DNA from 4 places in the Sinorhizobium sp. genome. Region 1 is predicted to be linked to each of the others. Evidence: predicted binding sites of a transcription regulator. Region 1 holds the regulator's gene; each other region holds the start of a gene.

Region 1 (4,211 bases):
CTTAGCGACGACACGACCTCGCACGCTGCCTGAATATCTTCTGCCTGCTGCCCTGCCGAAGCCGGTTGGAAGAGGATGCGATATTTCGAACAATGACGAAGGGCCGCGCACCTTGCAGAGTGCGCGGCCCTTCGCAAATCGCATTCATGCGCCGTCAGGCAGCAGGCGTCTCGCTTTCAGAGGACGCGGCTTTCGGGCCGCCCTTGGCAACACCGACCATTGCCGGGCGCAGAACGCGTTCGCCGATCGTGTATCCCGCCTGGACCACCTGGACGACCGTGTTGTTCGGGACCTCGGTGTTCGGGACCTCGAACATGGCCTGGTGGAAATTCGGATCGAACTTCTGGCCGGTGGGGTCCAGCTGCTTCACGCCGTGACGCTCGAGCGCCGCGAGCATCGACCGTTCGGTCATCTCCACGCCCTCGATGAGTGCTTTCAGGCCGGCATCGCCCGCCTCTCTGGCGTCGGCCGGAATCGCATCCAGCGCGCGGCGCAGGTTGTCGGAGACCGCCAGCATGTCGCGCGCGAAGCCCGCGACGGAATAGGACTTCGCGTCCTTCACGTCACGTTCGGTGCGCCGGCGCAGGTTGTCCATCTCCGCAGCGAGGCGAAGATATTTGTCGCGCAGTTCCGCACTCTCGGCCCTGGCAAGCTCAAGCGGATCCGGCGCGGTCGTGGAAGCATCCGCCTCCGGCTTCTCCGCGGCTTGCGGCTCAGCGGCTGTTTCGAATTCTTCAGGCGCCGCGGCCTCGGGTCCGTTCTTGTTCGTTTCGTCGGTCATGACGTTCTCCGAATTTCTGTCTTTTGCTCTGTTCGGCATCATCAAACCAGCGGAAGTCGCTTTGCTTGAACGTTCTGTTGCCTGGATTTGAAGCCCGATATCGATGTTTGGGCCCGAAAAATCAAGGGTCGATTGCTTCATCGATCAAAAGGATTCGCTCAGCGCGACAGCCGCGACATGAGCTGCGCGGTGTAATCGACCATGGGAACGATGCGGGAATAGTTGAGTCGGGTCGGCCCGATGACACCGACCGCGCCGACGATGCGGTCGTCGCTGTCGCGATAAGGAGCGACGATCAACGAGGATCCGGAGAGTGAAAACAGCTTGTTTTCGGAACCGATGAAGATGCGCACGCCCGGGCCGCTCTCGGCGAGGTTGAGGATCTCGATCAGGCTATCCTTCTTTTCGAGGTCATCGAAGAGCATGCGCAGCCGCTCAATGTCGTCCGTCCCTTCCAATCCTTCGAGCAGATTGGCGCGGCCCCTGACGATCAGCCGCGCCGGCTGGCCGTCGCCCTCGCTTCCGGACCAGATCGCCAGCCCGCGCTCGACCAGGTCCTGCGAGAGCGCGTCGAGCTCGCCGCGCACCGTCTCCTTGACCTTTTCCAGTTGCGTCCGCAATTCGGGGATCGTCTGACCGGCAAGGTGAGCGTTGACGAAGTTCGCCGCTTCGGTGAGCTGGGCGCTGGTGATCCCGGCCGGCAGCTCGATGATCCGATTCTCCACCTGATCGTGCTCGCCGACAAGCACCGCCAGTGCCTTGGTCGGCGCCAGCCGGATAAACTCGACATGCTTGAGAACGGGATCGCTCTTGGTGGTGATGACGAGACCTGCGCCGCGCGACATGCCGGACAGCATCTGGCTCGCCTCGGTAAGAAGGTTTTCGACCGACCGGTCGCGATTTCCCGGGTGAACCTGCCTTTCGATCGAGGCGCGTTCCTCCGGCGAGAGATTGCCCACCTGCATGAAGGCGTCCACGAAGAAGCGCAGGCCCAGCTGCGTCGGAAGCCGGCCGGCGCTGACATGGGGGGAATAGATCAGGCCCAGATCTTCGAGGTCGCTCATCACGTTGCGAACCGAGGCCGGCGACAGCGACACCGGCAACAGCCGAGAGAGATTGCGCGAGCCCAGCGGCTCCCCGCTTTCCAGATAGCTCTCGACAATGCGGCGGAAGATCTCGCCGGAGCGCTCGTCCAGCGCCGATGCGATCCCCTTCGTTCCAGGGTTGCGCAGTACCATGTCACTCCGTGATCAGTATTCCGTGTTCGCAAAGAATATAGTGATCCGCACGGGGAATGGCAAAAGGGAAAAATCACTGCGAAGCTTCGACATCAAGCGGTTCCCTTTGCCCACGCCATGATCTAGAAGGCTCACGAAAGCGCCGCGTGTCTTCAGACGCGCAAAGGCCGCTGGAGCACTTTGAATTCTGCATGGTCTTGTCCTTGAACCGAACAGGACTCGAAGCAACATGCAGTCGGGATCGACAGGAGTTGACGATGCGGCCATCCGGTAGAAAAATCGACCAAATGCGCAAGGTCTCGTTCGAGCGCAATTTCTCCAAGCATGCGGAAGGATCCTGCCTGGTACGCTTCGGCGACACGCATGTTCTGTGCACCGCCAGCCTGGAGGAAAAAGTTCCGGCGTGGCTGCGCAACGGCGGCAAGGGCTGGATCACCGCGGAATACGGCATGCTGCCGCGTGCGACCGGCGAGCGCATGAGGCGCGAGGCGGCGACCGGCAAGCAGAGCGGCCGCACGCAGGAGATCCAGCGGCTGATCGGGCGGTCGCTCAGAGCCGTGGTCGATCTTCCGGCGCTCGGCGAACGTCAGATCTCGATCGACTGCGACGTGCTTCAGGCCGACGGCGGCACGCGCACTGCGTCGATCACCGGCGCCTGGATCGCCCTCCACGACTGTTTGAAGTGGATGGAAGCGCGCAACATGGTCAAGCTGGAGAAGGTCCTGAAAGATCATGTGGCCGCCATTTCCTGCGGCATCTTCGCCAATCAGCCGGTCATCGACCTCGATTATCTCGAAGACTCGGCTGCGGAGACGGACGCCAATTTCGTGATGACGGGCAGCGGCGGCCTGGTCGAGATCCAGGGAACGGCGGAAGGCAAGCCCTTCAGCGAAGAAGAATTCGCAAGCCTGATGCTGCTCGCCAAGAACGGCATTGCCGAACTCGTCGAAATGCAGAAGCAGGCGATAGCAGGCTAGACTGCTCTCTGCTGCACGGCAGCAGTGAGATGATCTGACGCTTCGACAATATGCACCTCCGGACGGAACACCGTCATGGCTTTTCCGGAAGTGCTCTGGATCACTTGAGAGGAACCGGTCCGGTGCCGACATTCGAAGGCATTCTGGAAACCGCGCTTTACGCGGACGATCTCGATCAGGCCGAGGCCTTCTACGGAACGGTCCTCGGCCTTGAAAGGATCACGCGCGCCGGCAGTCGCCATGTCTTCTTCCGCTGCGGCGAAGGCGTGTTGTTGATCTTCAACCCGGCGGAGACGGTGAGGCCGCCTGCACCGGGCGCACTTCCCGTGCCTCCGCACGGGACGAAGGGCAACGGGCACATGTGCTTCCGGGTCGCCGCGGAGGCGCTCGACGCCTGGAAGGCGAAACTGGAGGCAGCCGGGGTTGCGATCGAGGCGGATATCCGCTGGCCGAACGGCGCCCGCTCCTTCTATTTCCGCGATCCGGCCGGCAACAGCCTGGAATGCGCGGAAGCGGGCCTCTGGGCCAGGGATTGATTTCGGCAGAACCTGAACGGAACGGAACAGATGCGCAGACTGATCGACAAGACGCTCGTCGTCGCCAGCCATAATGCCGGCAAGATCCGTGAGATCCGCGACCTCATCGGGCCGCTCGGCTTCGAGGCGAAATCGGCAGCCGATCTCGATTTCGTCGAGCCGGAAGAGACCGGCACGACCTTCGAGGAGAACGCGACGATCAAGGCGCTCGCCTCGGCCAGGGCTTCCGGACTGCCGGCGCTTTCGGACGATTCCGGTCTTGCCATCGACGCGCTCGGCGGCGCCCCCGGCGTCTACACGGCCAACTGGGCCGAACGTGAGGACGGCAGCCGCGACTTCCAGATGGCCATGGAGAAGGTCGAAGAGGCGCTCCGCGACAAGGGTGCGGTGACGCCCGAAAGCCGTACCGCACGCTTCGTGTCCGTTCTCTGCCTTGCCTGGCCGGACGGGCATGTCGAGCTCTTTCGCGGCGAGGTCGAGGGTTATGTCGTCTGGCCGCCGCGCGGCACCAGCGGCTTTGGCTACGATCCGGTCTTCCAACCGAAGGGCTACGACACCACATTCGGCGAAATGAGTGCGGAGGAGAAGCATGGCTGGAAGCCCGGCGATCCCGAGGCTCTGTCGCACCGCGCCCGCGCATTCAAGCTGTTCGCCGAAACCTGTCTCGGCGCCTGAGTAG
Region 2 (4,211 bases), 430 kb from region 1:
TTCGACGATCTGACGGGCCGGAGACTGCAGAGCGCGGCGAACGATGTTGACGCCGGCGTCCTGATCGTCGTTTTCACCCTTGACGGTGATCTTGACGGAAGAACGCAGCAGGGCAACACCGCCGCCCGGTACGATGCCTTCCTGAACTGCAGCGCGCGTCGCGTTGAGGGCGTCGTCGATGCGGTCCTTCTTTTCCTTCACTTCGACTTCCGTCGCACCGCCGACGCGGATGACGGCGACGCCGCCGGCGAGCTTGGCAAGGCGCTCCTGCAGCTTCTCACGGTCGTAGTCGGAGGTGGTTTCTTCGATCTGGGCCTTGATCTGAGCGACGCGGCCTTCGATGTCGGACTTCTGGCCGGCACCGTCGACGATCGTCGTGTTTTCCTTGGTGATCGAAACCTTCTTCGCGCGGCCGAGCATGTCGAGCGTGACGCTTTCGAGCTTGATGCCGAGGTCTTCCGAGATCACCGTGCCGCCCGTCAGGATGGCGATGTCTTCGAGCATGGCCTTGCGGCGGTCGCCGAAGCCCGGGGCCTTGACGGCAGCGATCTTCAGGCCGCCACGCAGCTTGTTGACGACGAGCGTTGCGAGTGCTTCGCCTTCGACGTCTTCAGCGATGATGAGGAGCGGCTTGCCGGTCTGAACGACGGCTTCGAGAACCGGGAGCATCGCCTGCAGGTTGGAGAGCTTCTTCTCGTGCAGGAGAATGAAAGCGTCTTCCAGGTCGGCGACCATCTTTTCCGGGTTGGTGACGAAGTAGGGCGACAGGTAGCCGCGGTCGAACTGCATGCCTTCGACGACTTCGAGCTCGGTTTCGGCAGTCTTGGCTTCTTCAACCGTGATGACGCCTTCGTTGCCGACCTTCTGCATCGCTTCGGCAATGTCGAGACCGATCTGCTTTTCGCCGTTTGCCGAGATCGTGCCGACCTGGGCGACTTCGTCCGAGGTGTTGATCTTCTTGGCCTTGGCGAGCAGGTCCTTGACGACTTCGGCGACAGCCAGGTCGATACCGCGCTTCAGGTCCATCGGGTTCATGCCGGCGGCAACGGCCTTCGCGCCTTCGCGAACGATCGCCTGGGCGAGAACGGTTGCAGTCGTCGTGCCGTCACCGGCGATGTCGTTGGTCTTCGAAGCGACTTCGCGGACCATCTGGGCGCCCATGTTCTCGAACTTGTCTTCGAGTTCGATCTCCTTGGCGACCGAAACGCCGTCCTTGGTGATGCGCGGCGCGCCGAACGACTTGTCGATAACGACATTGCGGCCCTTCGGGCCGAGCGTCACCTTGACTGCGTCGGCGAGGATGTCGACGCCGCGCAGCATCTTTTCGCGCGCGCTGCGGCCGAACTTGACTTCTTTAGCTGCCATTTTGAAAGCTCCTGGTTTCGAAACTCCGGAACTGGTCCGGTTTCAAATTACGGAATTTGAAGGGGTGCCGGCCGATCAGCCGATGACGCCCATGATGTCGGCTTCCTTCATGATCAGAAGGTCTTCGCCGTCGATCTTGACTTCGGTGCCGGACCACTTGCCGAACAGAATGCGGTCGCCGGCCTTGACGTCGAGCGGAACAACCTTGCCGCTTTCGTCGCGGGCACCCGAACCGACAGCCACGATCTCGCCTTCCTGCGGCTTTTCCTTAGCGGTGTCCGGAATGATGATGCCGCCCTTGGTCTTTTCTTCAGACTCGACGCGGCGGACGACAACGCGGTCGTGCAGCGGACGGAAATTGGTGCTTGCCATTGTCTAATCCCTCGATCAAATGACACTGCGGGTCGCGAATGGACCCGCCGGATGGGTGTTAGCACTCTTATCAAGTGAGTGCTAGCGCCAGCCGAGATAAGGGTGGCCGTGAAATGAGTCAAGGATCGGTTCCGAGATTTTTTGCCGGCCGCGATCGTTGACAGCGCCGGGCCCCCGCCGCGGCTTGTTTGATTATCTCATCCTGTAAGAGGCGAGACTGCAGGATCCGTTTCCTGCCAAAGGAACATGCCGGAGACCGCGCAGTCGCCACGCGAGGAATTCAAGCGCATCGCCATGCGTGCCGGCAAAACCGACCTGAGCTTCGACGCGCCGCTTCCTGGAATTGCTTTAAAATCCTTGGGAAGTGCCGCGTTTTTCTCGGCGTGAGGCTTGTATTCTTGCCCCTTCCTTGCGATGTCAGCCGGAAAGCCGAGTTTGCAGGAAGCCAGCATGGCCGTCAGGATCAACAGTTTTCGGGAAATCGCCGGTCGTTACGACGTGGTCCTTTGCGACGTCTGGGGCGTGCTTCACAACGGCATTCAAGCCTTTGCATCCGCCTGCGAAGCGCTGGCCGAGGCGCGCGCCCAGGGGCTGACCGTCGTTCTCATCACCAATTCACCCCGGCCGCATCCGGGCGTTACGGTGCAAATCCGCGGCCTCGGCGTCCCTGACGAAGCCTATGACCGTATCGTGACCTCCGGCGACGTGACGCAGGCGCTGATTGCGGCGGCCGACAAACGCATCTTCTTCATCGGAGCCGACCGGGATCTGCCGCTGCTCGAAGGGCTCGGCACCGAGATCGTATCCGCCGACGAGGCCGAGACGATCGTCTGCGCCGGCTTCTACGACGACGAGACCGAGACGCCCGAGCACTACCGCGCGACGCTGACGGGGCTCGCCAAGCGGAAAATACCGTTCATCTGCGCCAACCCCGATCTTGTCGTGGAGCGCGGGCATAGGCTCATCCCCTGTGCCGGTGCCATCGCCAAACTCTATGAAGAGCTCGGCGGCGAGGCCCGCATTGCCGGCAAGCCCTATATCGCGATCTATCAGGCCGCTCTCGCGCAGGCCAAGTCCGCCAGGGGTAATTTCGATCTTTCGCGCGTCATCGCCATCGGTGACGGGATGCCGACCGACGTCAAGGGTGCGCAGGATGCCGGCTTCGACCTGCTCTACATCAGCGCGGGCATCCATGCGCAGGAATACATGCACGAAAGCCGCACCGACGAAGCGAGGCTCATGGCCTTCCTGAGGCAGAATGGGGCGCAGCCGAAATGGTGGATGCCGCGGCTGGCATGACGGGACGATCGGCATGACCGTTTTTCACCGCAACGAGACCCGCGATCCGCTGCCCGAACATCTTCGCGGCGGTGTGGTCGCGATCGGCAATTTCGACGGCGTGCATCGCGGCCATCAGTCGGTGCTGAACCGCGCGCTGGAGGAGGCGGTGAAGCGGGCCGTTCCGGCGCTCGTGCTCACCTTCGAGCCGCATCCGCGTACCGTATTCCGGCCCGACGCGCCGGTGTTCCGCCTCACCCCGGCACCGCTGAAAGCCCGCATACTCGAGGGAATGGGATTCGGTGCCGTCATCGAATATCCTTTCGACCGGAGCTTTTCGGAGCTTTCGGCCTCCGACTTCATTCATAGCATCCTGCGCGAATGGCTGCACGCCTCCCATGTCGTCACCGGTTTCGATTTCCATTTCGGCAAGGGGCGGGAAGGCGGGCCGGCCTTCCTGATGGCGGCCGGGGAGCGCGAGGGATTCGGCGTGACGCTTGTGGATGCATTCCGCGACGAAAACGCCGCCGTCATTTCCTCGAGTTTCATCCGCTCCCTGCTGGCCGAGGGCGACGTTTCGCACGCGGCCGGGCTGCTTGGCTATCGCTATACGGTCGAAGCCGAAGTCATCGACGGCAAGAAGCTCGGCCGCACGCTCGGCTATCCGACCGCGAACATGCGCCTGCCGCCCGAGGCGGAGCTGAAAAGCGGCATCTATGCGGTGCGTTTCCGGAGGGCGGACGGGTCGCTCCATGACGGTGTCGCAAGCTTCGGCCGTCGCCCGACCGTCGACAGCGACGGCGAAGCCTTGCTGGAGACCTTCGTTTTCGATTTCTCCGCGGATCTCTACGGCGAGATCTGCGCCGTATCCTTCTTCGGCCGGTTGCGAGACGAACTCAAGTTCGACGGTCTGGAGCCATTGATGGTCCAGATGCGCAAGGACGAGAGCGAGGCGCGCGCGCTGCTTGCGGGCGTTCAGCCCCTGAGCGAGATCGACCGCAGGCTCAATTTCGCCTGAGCGGCGGCAGGGCCTTACGCCACCCGATGCGTCAAAGATTTCGGACATGTGCGGCCGGCGGACCCTTTTCAAAAGGCGGAAAACGCCTTAAAGAACCGGCCATAATGACCCGGTTCCATCGAGTGATCGTCGATCAGCGAATTATTGGCCCGGCTTTCCGCGCGCTCTAGGCTGCGCC
Region 3 (4,211 bases), on a different contig from region 1:
CTTCGATAGCGCGGCGCACGAGATCGACCCCGACGCGCTGATCGTTGTTGGCGGTCTCAAGGCCGTCGAGAGCCTTGACCGCCCGCAGCAATGCGACGCCACCGCCGGGCAGGATCCCTTCCTCGACTGCCGCCCGCGTCGCATGCAAGGCGTCGTCGACGCGGTCCTTCTTTTCCTTCACCTCGACTTCGGTAGAGCCGCCTACGCGGATCACCGCGACGCCGCCGGCGAGCTTGGCAAGGCGCTCCTGCAGCTTCTCGCGATCGTAGTCGGAGGTCGTTTCCTCGATCTGGGCGCGGATCTGCGTGGTACGGCCCTCGATCTCGGCCTTCGAACCCGCACCGTCGACGATGGTGGTGTTCTCCTTTTCGATCGAGACTTTCTTGGCCCGGCCGAGCATGTTTAGCGTGACGCTTTCAAGCTTAATGCCGAGGTCTTCCGAGACGACGGTGCCGCCGGTCAGGATGGCGATGTCTTCCAGCATGGCCTTGCGGCGGTCGCCGAAGCCGGGCGCCTTGACGGCCGCAACCTTGAGGCCGCCGCGCAGCTTGTTGACCACGAGGGTGGCGAGCGCCTCGCCTTCCACATCCTCGGCGATGATGAGGAGCGGTTTGCCGGACTGTACGACGGCTTCGAGCACCGGCAGCATGGCCTGCAGGTTCGAAAGCTTCTTTTCGTGGATGAGGATATAGGGGTCCTCCAGTTCCACGCGCATCTTGTCCTGATTGGTAATGAAATAGGGCGAGAGATAGCCGCGGTCGAACTGCATGCCCTCGACGACCTCGAGTTCAGTCTCGGCCGTCTTGGCCTCCTCGACCGTGATCACCCCTTCATTGCCGACCTTCTCCATGGCCTCGGCAAGATAGCGTCCGATCTCAGTGTCGCCATTCGCGGAAATGGTGCCGACCTGGGCGATCTCGGAATTCTTGGAGATCTTCCTGGCGTTGTTCTTCAATTCCTTCACGACCGCATCGACTGCGAGATCGATGCCGCGCTTCAGGTCCATCGGGTTCATGCCGGAGGCGACGGCCTTGGCACCTTCCCGGACGATTGCCTGTGCGAGCACGGTCGCGGTCGTCGTTCCGTCCCCGGCAAGGTCGTTGGTCTTGGACGCGACTTCGCGCAGCATCTGCGCGCCCATATTCTCGAACTTGTCCTCGAGTTCGATTTCCTTGGCGACGGAGACGCCGTCCTTGGTGATCCGCGGTGCACCGAACGACTTGTCGATGACGACGTTACGGCCCTTCGGGCCGAGGGTTACCTTTACGGCATTGGCCAGCACATCGACACCACGCAGCATGCGCTCGCGTGCGTCGGTCTGAAATTTGACTTCCTTCGCAGCCATTTCTTCACTCCTCAAAAGGCAGCTTGTTGACTGTATCTTCGCATTTTCAGGCGGCTATCTTCTCGGCGGCCTGGGCCTCGATGATTCCCATGACATCGCTTTCCTTCATGATCAGCAGATCTTCGCCATCTATCTTGATCTCGGTGCCGGACCACTTGCCGAACAGGATGCGATCGCCCACCTTGACGTCGAGCGGCTGGATCTGACCCTGTTCGCTGCGCGCGCCAGGACCTACAGCGATGACTTCGCCTTCCTGGGGCTTTTCCTTGGCAGTGTCGGGGATAATGATGCCGCCTTTGGTCTTCTCTTCGGACTCGACGCGGCGGACGAGAATACGATCATGAAGCGGTCGAAACGCCATGTTTTCCTCCATGGACAAACATTGATGATCTTGTTCCCCATCCCGGACCGGATGACCAATCCGGACGGGTGCGAAGCCTCGTTCGAGCACTTCGCGCGGGTTGATCTGGTTGGGCAAAAAATGGATTTCAAGAGGTCCCCGCAAAAAAATCAGCAGCGCTTCGACGCGGCTGCTAACAGACTGGAAAGGAACCTGAATTTTCGTTGTGACGTTAAGGTCATGCCGGGGGCCTCGCAGGATCAGCGGGGAGCCGGCGAATGATATGTAACGGAGATGAAGTATGCGATTTTCATCGGATCTCGAGCGCCAGCTCAACGGTTACGGTCTCACGACCGCGCATATCCTCTACCGCATTCCCGACTTCGAATCCGTCCTGCAGACCTATGTCTGGCAGGATTACGACGTCGCACCGGAATTTCCCCAGATGCGAAAGTTCCTCGATTTCTGGCAGACCAATCTGGACGGGCCGCTCCACTCCGTGCGGTTCACCCACAAACGGTTGATCGGGCCGAACGAGTGGCGGCAGGTGGATGGCGAATTCAACATTCACTGATTTCCGGCGTTGAAAGGGCACTTGCGTCTCCCGCGCCAAGGCCTATTGAGATTTGGAACAGCCGCCGCGGCTTGTTTGGTTTCCTCATTCCTGTGCTTGTCACAGGAATCCAGCCAGACCAAAGTCCTTGGGCTGAAAGAACGCTTCCCGCGCCGCGGACGCGGCGCTGCTCTCATCCCTGTGACGAGCACAGATGAGGCAAGGGAGAGATTCCAGTCCCCGCCTCAAGGTGCGAACACGCCGGTGGATCTGCCTGGCGTCAGATATCCTTGAGAAGGCGGAGGGCGTCGTAGATCGCGGCGTGGGTGTTGCGCGCCGCGACCGCATCGCCGATCCGGAAGAGCTGGAACTTGCCCTCCGCGTTGCGGACGACCGATTGCGGTTCCCCGGCGATCAGCTGGTCGTGCGCGATCTCGCCCAGATTGCTGGAGGAGGGCTTCAGCTCGAAGTACAGATCGTCGAGCGGGATGGTTCCGTGATTGACGACCACCTGGTCGAAGGTCCGCTGTTTGGAGATACCCCCGTAGTCGCTGCCGACATGGGCGACCAGTTGATTGCCGCTCTTTTCGACCGCTTCCAGACGGTAGGTGACGGTAAAGGTCACATCGAGCTTCTGCAGGGAACGCATGTAAGGCACGAGGTTCATCGCCATGACCTCCGGCGCGAAGGAGCGGTCGGGCGTCATGATCTCCACTCTTGCGCCGGCATTGGCGAGAAATTCGGCGGCCTGCAGAGCGGCGTGGTCGCCGGCGTCATCGAAAATCAGGACGTTGGTGCCCGGCTTCACATCGCCGGAAATAATGTCCCACGCCGACACGACCAGCTCGTTGCCCCTCGACAGCACCTCCGTATGCGGAAGCCCGCCGGTGGCGATGATGACGACGTCAGGATTTTCCGCCTGAATAGCCTCCGCTTCCGCCCATGTATTGAAATGGAAGGTGACGCCCAGCTTTTCGCACTGGCTCATGCGCCAGTCGATGATGCTGATCATTTCCCGCCGGCGCGGGCTTTGCGCAGTCAGGCGGACCTGGCCGCCGGGATCTTTTGCCGCCTCGAACACAACCACCTCGTGGCCACGCTCCCCCGCCACGCGTGCCGCCTCGAGACCGGCCGGTCCGGTCCCGACGATGACCACTTTCCTGCGACAGTATGCCTTCGCGATGCTGTGCGGCATCGTCAGCTCGCGTCCGGTCGCAGCATTGTGGATGCAATAGGCGGCGCCCCCCTGGTAGATGCGGTCCAGACAGTAGTTCGCGCCTACGCAGGGGCGAATGTCGTCCTCCCGCTTCTCGATGATCTTACGGACGATGTGCGGGTCGGTCATGTGGGCGCGGGTCATCCCGACCATGTCGACCTTGCCGGACGCAATCGCATGGCGCGCGGTCGCGACGTCGGGGATCTTCGCCGCATGGAAGGTCGGGAAATTCGTCGCTGCGCGGATCTCGCCGGCGAAGTCCAGATGCGGCGAATTGGCCATGCCCTGAATAGGGATCACATCCGTCAGTCCTGGGTCGGTATCGATATGGCCGCGAATGATGTTCAGGTAGTCGATAAGTCCGCTTCCCTTGAGACGTTTCGAGATCTCAAGACCTTCCGCCTTGTCCGTCCCCCCGGGAAGGCATTCATCGGCCGTGTATCGCACGCCCAGGATGAACTCGTCTCCGACACGTGCCCGGATCGCCTTCAGAACGTCGAAACAGAAGCGCATGCGGTTGTCGAGCGAGCCGCCGTAAGGACCATCGAGTTCGTTCGTCAATGGCGAGGCGAACTGGTCGATGAGGTGACCGTAGGCCTCGAGCTCGACGCCGTCCATGCCGCCGGCCTTCATGCGCTCGGCCGCATCGGCAAAATCCTTGATTATCCTGTCGATGTCCCAGTCTTCGATCTTCTTGGGAAAGGCGCGATGCGCCGCTTCGCGATGATGCGAGGGAGCGACGACCGGGAGCCAGTCT
Region 4 (4,211 bases), on a different contig from region 1:
CGCCGCGCGCGTAGCGTTCAGGGCATCGTCGATGCGATCCTTCTTTTCCTTCACTTCAAGCTCGGTCGCGCCGCCGACGCGAATGACCGCGACGCCGCCGGCGAGTTTCGCCAGCCGCTCCTGCAGCTTTTCCTTTTCGTAGTCGGACGCCGTCTCCTCGATCTGCGCCTTGATCTGGCTGACGCGCGCCTGGATGGAGGCTTTGTCGCCGGAGCCGTCAATGATTGTGGTCGTGTCCTTCTCGATCAGCACCCGCCTGGCGCGGCCAAGCATATCCAGCGTAACGTTCTCAAGCTTGATACCCAGATCCTCGGAGATCGTCTGGCCGTCCGTCAGGATGGCAATGTCTTCCAGCATGGCCTTGCGGCGGTCGCCGAAGCCGGGAGCCTTGACGGCCGCAATCTTCAGGCCACCTCGCAGCCTGTTGACGACGAGCGTCGCCAGCACTTCGCCTTCGACGTCTTCGGAGATGATCAGCAACGGTTTCCCGGTCTGCACCGCGGCCTCAAGGATCGGCAGGATAGCCTGCAGACTGCCGAGCTTCTTCTCGTGGATGAGGATATAGGGATCCTCCAGTTCCACGCGCATCTTCTCGGCGTTGGTCACGAAATACGGCGAGAGATAACCGCGATCGAACTGCATGCCCTCGACGACGTCGAGTTCGGTATCGGCCGTCCTGGCCTCTTCGACGGTAATGACCCCCTCGTTGCCCACCTTCTCCATCGCCCTTGCGATCATTTCGCCGACGCTGGCGTCGCCATTGGCGGCAATCGTGCCGACCTGCGCGATCTCGCTCGACGAGATGACCTTCGTGGCGCGCACCTTGATTTCCGCGAGGACGGCGGCAACGCCAAGATCGATGCCGCGCTTTAGGTCCATTGGGTTCATGCCCACCGAAACCAGCTTAGCACCTTCGCGAAAGATGGACGCGGCGAGCACGGTGGCCGTCGTGGTGCCGTCGCCGGCAAGGTCATTGGTCTTTGAGGCTACCTCGCGCACCATCTGCGCACCCATATTCTCGAACTTGTCTTCAAGCTCGATTTCTTTGGCGACGGACACGCCGTCCTTGGTGATGCGTGGAGCGCCATAGGACTTGTCGATGACGACATTGCGGCCCTTCGGGCCGAGCGTCACCTTGACGGCATTGTTGAGCAATTCCACGCCGCGAAGCAGGCGATCGCGGGCGTCAGTGGAGAAGATGATTTGTTTGGCGGACATTGTCTTTGGCCTGTTCGGGCTTGAGATAAGGGATCGAAATTCGAGGGATCAGGCAGCATTGGCGGTTGCGACGGTATTTGCTGCGACGATGCCCATGATGTCGGATTCCTTCATGATCAGTAGGTCTTCGCCATCGATCTTGACCTCTGTTCCGGACCATTTACCGAACAGGATCGTGTCGCCGATCTTGACGTCGAGCGGGATCAGCTTTCCACTTTCGTCGCGGGAGCCGGGACCGACGGCGATCACTTGGCCCTCTTGGGGCTTTTCCTTGGCGGCGTCGGGGATGATGATCCCGCCCTTGGATTTGATGTTACGTTCGGCGCGTCGGATGACGACGCGGTCGAGGAGCGGGCGAAATGTCATGGGATTCTTTCTGCGACCGGCGTATAGGGCGGCTGCAACTCCTAAATAGCATCGACGGCAATCGATTAATAGGAGTGCCAAGAAATATTATTCGAAGCTGAATATGACCTGAAATCGGTGTCTGCAATTACGCGAATTGTTTTCCGGGAGAAATGGAATTAATATTTTGAAATACCTAAATTACCCTTTTCCGCGGCAAGATAGTATTCAGGATGACTAGGAGACTGTGCGTTCGTTAGTTAAAAACACTTCGAGGCGTACCGGTGTACTCAGCTCATTTGGCCTAGCGGCGGGTGCACCGGTATGGAAAGAAACGCGACCACCTAGAGTTATCTACCAAAGGTTGTCTTCGATTTTTCTGAAAACAAAAGGTTGACGCGGTCGCCGCTCTCGTCTATGAGAGGACATCGATACTTTGTTTGCCGATATTTGTTTTGCTGCGCTGTGCGCGTCTCTTGACGAACTTCCCTCTCTCAAAAGTCGAAACCCCGCTGTGCGTCGCCCAGCGGTGATCTATGTTGCTAAGAAAGGGTTCGTTATGACCACTGGCACAGTTAAATGGTTCAATTCCACCAAGGGCTTCGGCTTCATTCAGCCCGACGACGGCAGCGCCGATGTGTTCGTTCACATCTCTGCTGTTGAACGCGCGGGCATGAATTCGATCGTCGAAGGTCAGAAGCTCGGCTTCGAGCTCGAGCGCGACAACAAGTCGGGCAAGATGTCCGCAGGCCAGCTCCGCGCTGCCTAATGCTTTTTCGCCGCTGATGACCACGGATGTACTGGCATCGCGGCAAGAGGTTCGAAGAGGCCAGGCGAATGTCTGGCCTTTTTCCGTTGAGGCGGTCTTCGCGACCAAACGATATCAAAGGAACAACGATTGAGACACCCGAACGACAACGGCTTTGCCGAACGACGCAATGCCGCGGCAGATGCAAAGCGCCAGCTTCTGACAAAATTTGCATCCGCTCCCAAACCGACCGACCCTGAAATGCAGGAAAAACTGGCTGCGCGCGAAGCGGCCAACCGTGCCAGGGAGGCCCGCCGCGCGGAGCGCGAAGCGCTGAAGACAGCCGAGAACGAGCGAATCCTGGCAGAAGCCGCTGCGTTGGCCGCGGCTGCCGAGGCCGAGCAAAGGGCTGAAGCCGAAGCCCGCCAGGCAGAAATTGCCGATCGGGTCTCGCGCGTCGTCGCCGACGAAGCGGCCCGCAAGGCCGAACGCGACCGCCGCTATGCGGCCCGCAAAGCCCGCCGGGCGTAACACTTCAACACCTGCTCCCGTTCCACGGGCGCAGCCCATTGCCCTGGCAGATGATCACGGGGCGAGCGAAAAACGGACCGGTTATAATGAGCGCACATGTCTATCCACCCGCTTCACTTGTTGAGGACAATGCTGGAGCGTGGTTGAAGACGCTGGCGAAATACCGGCAGCCCCGTCTGGGGCGTAGCGCCTTCGAACTGTTCGTCACTCTCGTTCCTTTCGCCATCTTCTGGGCAGCGGCCTGCTTTTCCCTGGCCAACGGCTTCTGGCCTGGGCTGATCGCGATCCTTCCTGCCAGCGCCTTCCTGCTCAGATTGTTCATGATCCAGCACGATTGCGGCCACGGATCGTTTTTCGCCCGTCGGGGGCTCGATGACTGGACCGGCCGCGTGCTCGGGGTCCTGACCTTGACCCCTTATGACTATTGGCGGCGTGCACACGCCGCCCATCATGCGACTGCGGGCAATCTCGACCAACGCGGGGTTGGTGACATCACCACGCTGACCATTGCCGAGTACCGAGCCCTTTCGCCGACGAAGCGCCTCGGCTACCGGCTGTACCGGCACCCGCTCGTCATGTTCGGCATCGGGCCGGCCTGGCTCTTCCTGTTCAAGCAACGCCTGCCGTTCGGGATGATGAACTCGGGTGCTCTGCCTTGGATTTCGACCATGGGGACGAATCTTGCGATCGTTACGCTGGCCGGCTTGATGGTGTGGGCCGTCGGGTTGGGACCTTTTCTCCTGATCCATCTTCCGGTCGTGCTGCTCGCAGGTGCAGCCGGCGTTTGGCTCTTCTATGTGCAGCACCAGTTCGAGGAGACTCACTGGTCGGCGGGCGAGGATTGGCGGTTTCCTCAGGCGGCGCTGCATGGCGCCTCGCATTACGATCTTCCGCCGGTGCTGCGGTGGCTCACCGGCAATATAGGCATTCATCACGTGCACCACCTGTCCAGCCGGATCCCCTATTACCGTCTGCCGGAGGTACTGCGTGACCATCCGCAACTTGCCGGCATCGGACGGATCACCTTGTGGGACAGCCTCAAATGCGTCCGGCTCGTGCTCTGGGACGACCGGCGCCGGAGGCTGGTTTCATTCCGCGACGCCGCAGGGTCGCTGCGCCGCTCCCTTACCGAAGATGTACGAAAGACGACGACATGATTGAATTGACGCCAACGCAGATCCGGGGCCTTAAGCTTGCCAAGGACGGTGACGTGCATCCCCAGGGTGGGAAGAGGTGGACGCACCTGAATGCCCAGGTCACCTATGCAAGGAAGGACCGGTTCAAGGAACGGCCGCAGAAGATCAAGTTCCTGACGACCGCGACCCTGAACGAGCTGCGCGAGCACAACCTCGTGAAGGCGCTCGATACG

What was found. The regulator HrcA, encoded in region 1, represses chaperone genes, less so after heat shock. The targets are predictions, from matches to a motif close to GTTAGCACTCNCNNNNNGNGAGTGCTAAC.
Region 2: the regulator HrcA is predicted to act here: its motif matches at 1,795-1,823, upstream of groES (co-chaperone GroES).
Region 3: the regulator HrcA is predicted to act here: its motif matches at 1,855-1,883, upstream of groES (co-chaperone GroES).
Region 4: the regulator HrcA is predicted to act here: its motif matches at 1,638-1,666, upstream of AC5J09_RS03440 (co-chaperone GroES).

Annotation. Positions count from the first base shown of each region.
Region 1 is NZ_JCACWC010000003.1:411,929-416,139, reverse strand. Features, by position in the region: gene ptsN (PTS IIA-like nitrogen regulatory protein PtsN) at 1-33, shown strand, start outside; gene grpE (nucleotide exchange factor GrpE) at 155-781, opposite strand; gene hrcA (heat-inducible transcriptional repressor HrcA) at 940-2,019, opposite strand; gene rph (ribonuclease PH) at 2,277-2,996, shown strand; gene AC5J09_RS14035 (VOC family protein) at 3,119-3,532, shown strand; gene rdgB (RdgB/HAM1 family non-canonical purine NTP pyrophosphatase) at 3,563-4,207, shown strand.
Region 2 is NZ_JCACWC010000003.1:845,793-850,003, forward strand. Features, by position in the region: gene groL (chaperonin GroEL) at 1-1,365, opposite strand, end outside; gene groES (co-chaperone GroES) at 1,441-1,737, opposite strand; gene AC5J09_RS16100 (hypothetical protein) at 1,984-2,124, shown strand; gene AC5J09_RS16105 (TIGR01459 family HAD-type hydrolase) at 2,188-3,036, shown strand; gene AC5J09_RS16110 (bifunctional riboflavin kinase/FAD synthetase) at 3,050-4,033, shown strand.
Region 3 is NZ_JCACWC010000002.1:532,303-536,513, reverse strand. Features, by position in the region: gene groL (chaperonin GroEL) at 1-1,345, opposite strand, end outside; gene groES (co-chaperone GroES) at 1,392-1,706, opposite strand; gene AC5J09_RS07100 (usg protein) at 1,987-2,259, shown strand; gene AC5J09_RS07095 (oxidoreductase) at 2,519-4,211, opposite strand, start outside.
Region 4 is NZ_JCACWC010000001.1:698,566-702,776, reverse strand. Features, by position in the region: gene groL (chaperonin GroEL) at 1-1,218, opposite strand, end outside; gene AC5J09_RS03440 (co-chaperone GroES) at 1,267-1,584, opposite strand; gene AC5J09_RS03435 (cold-shock protein) at 2,123-2,332, shown strand; gene AC5J09_RS03430 (DUF6481 family protein) at 2,462-2,842, shown strand; gene AC5J09_RS03425 (fatty acid desaturase) at 2,929-3,999, shown strand; gene AC5J09_RS03420 (hypothetical protein) at 3,996-4,211, shown strand, end outside.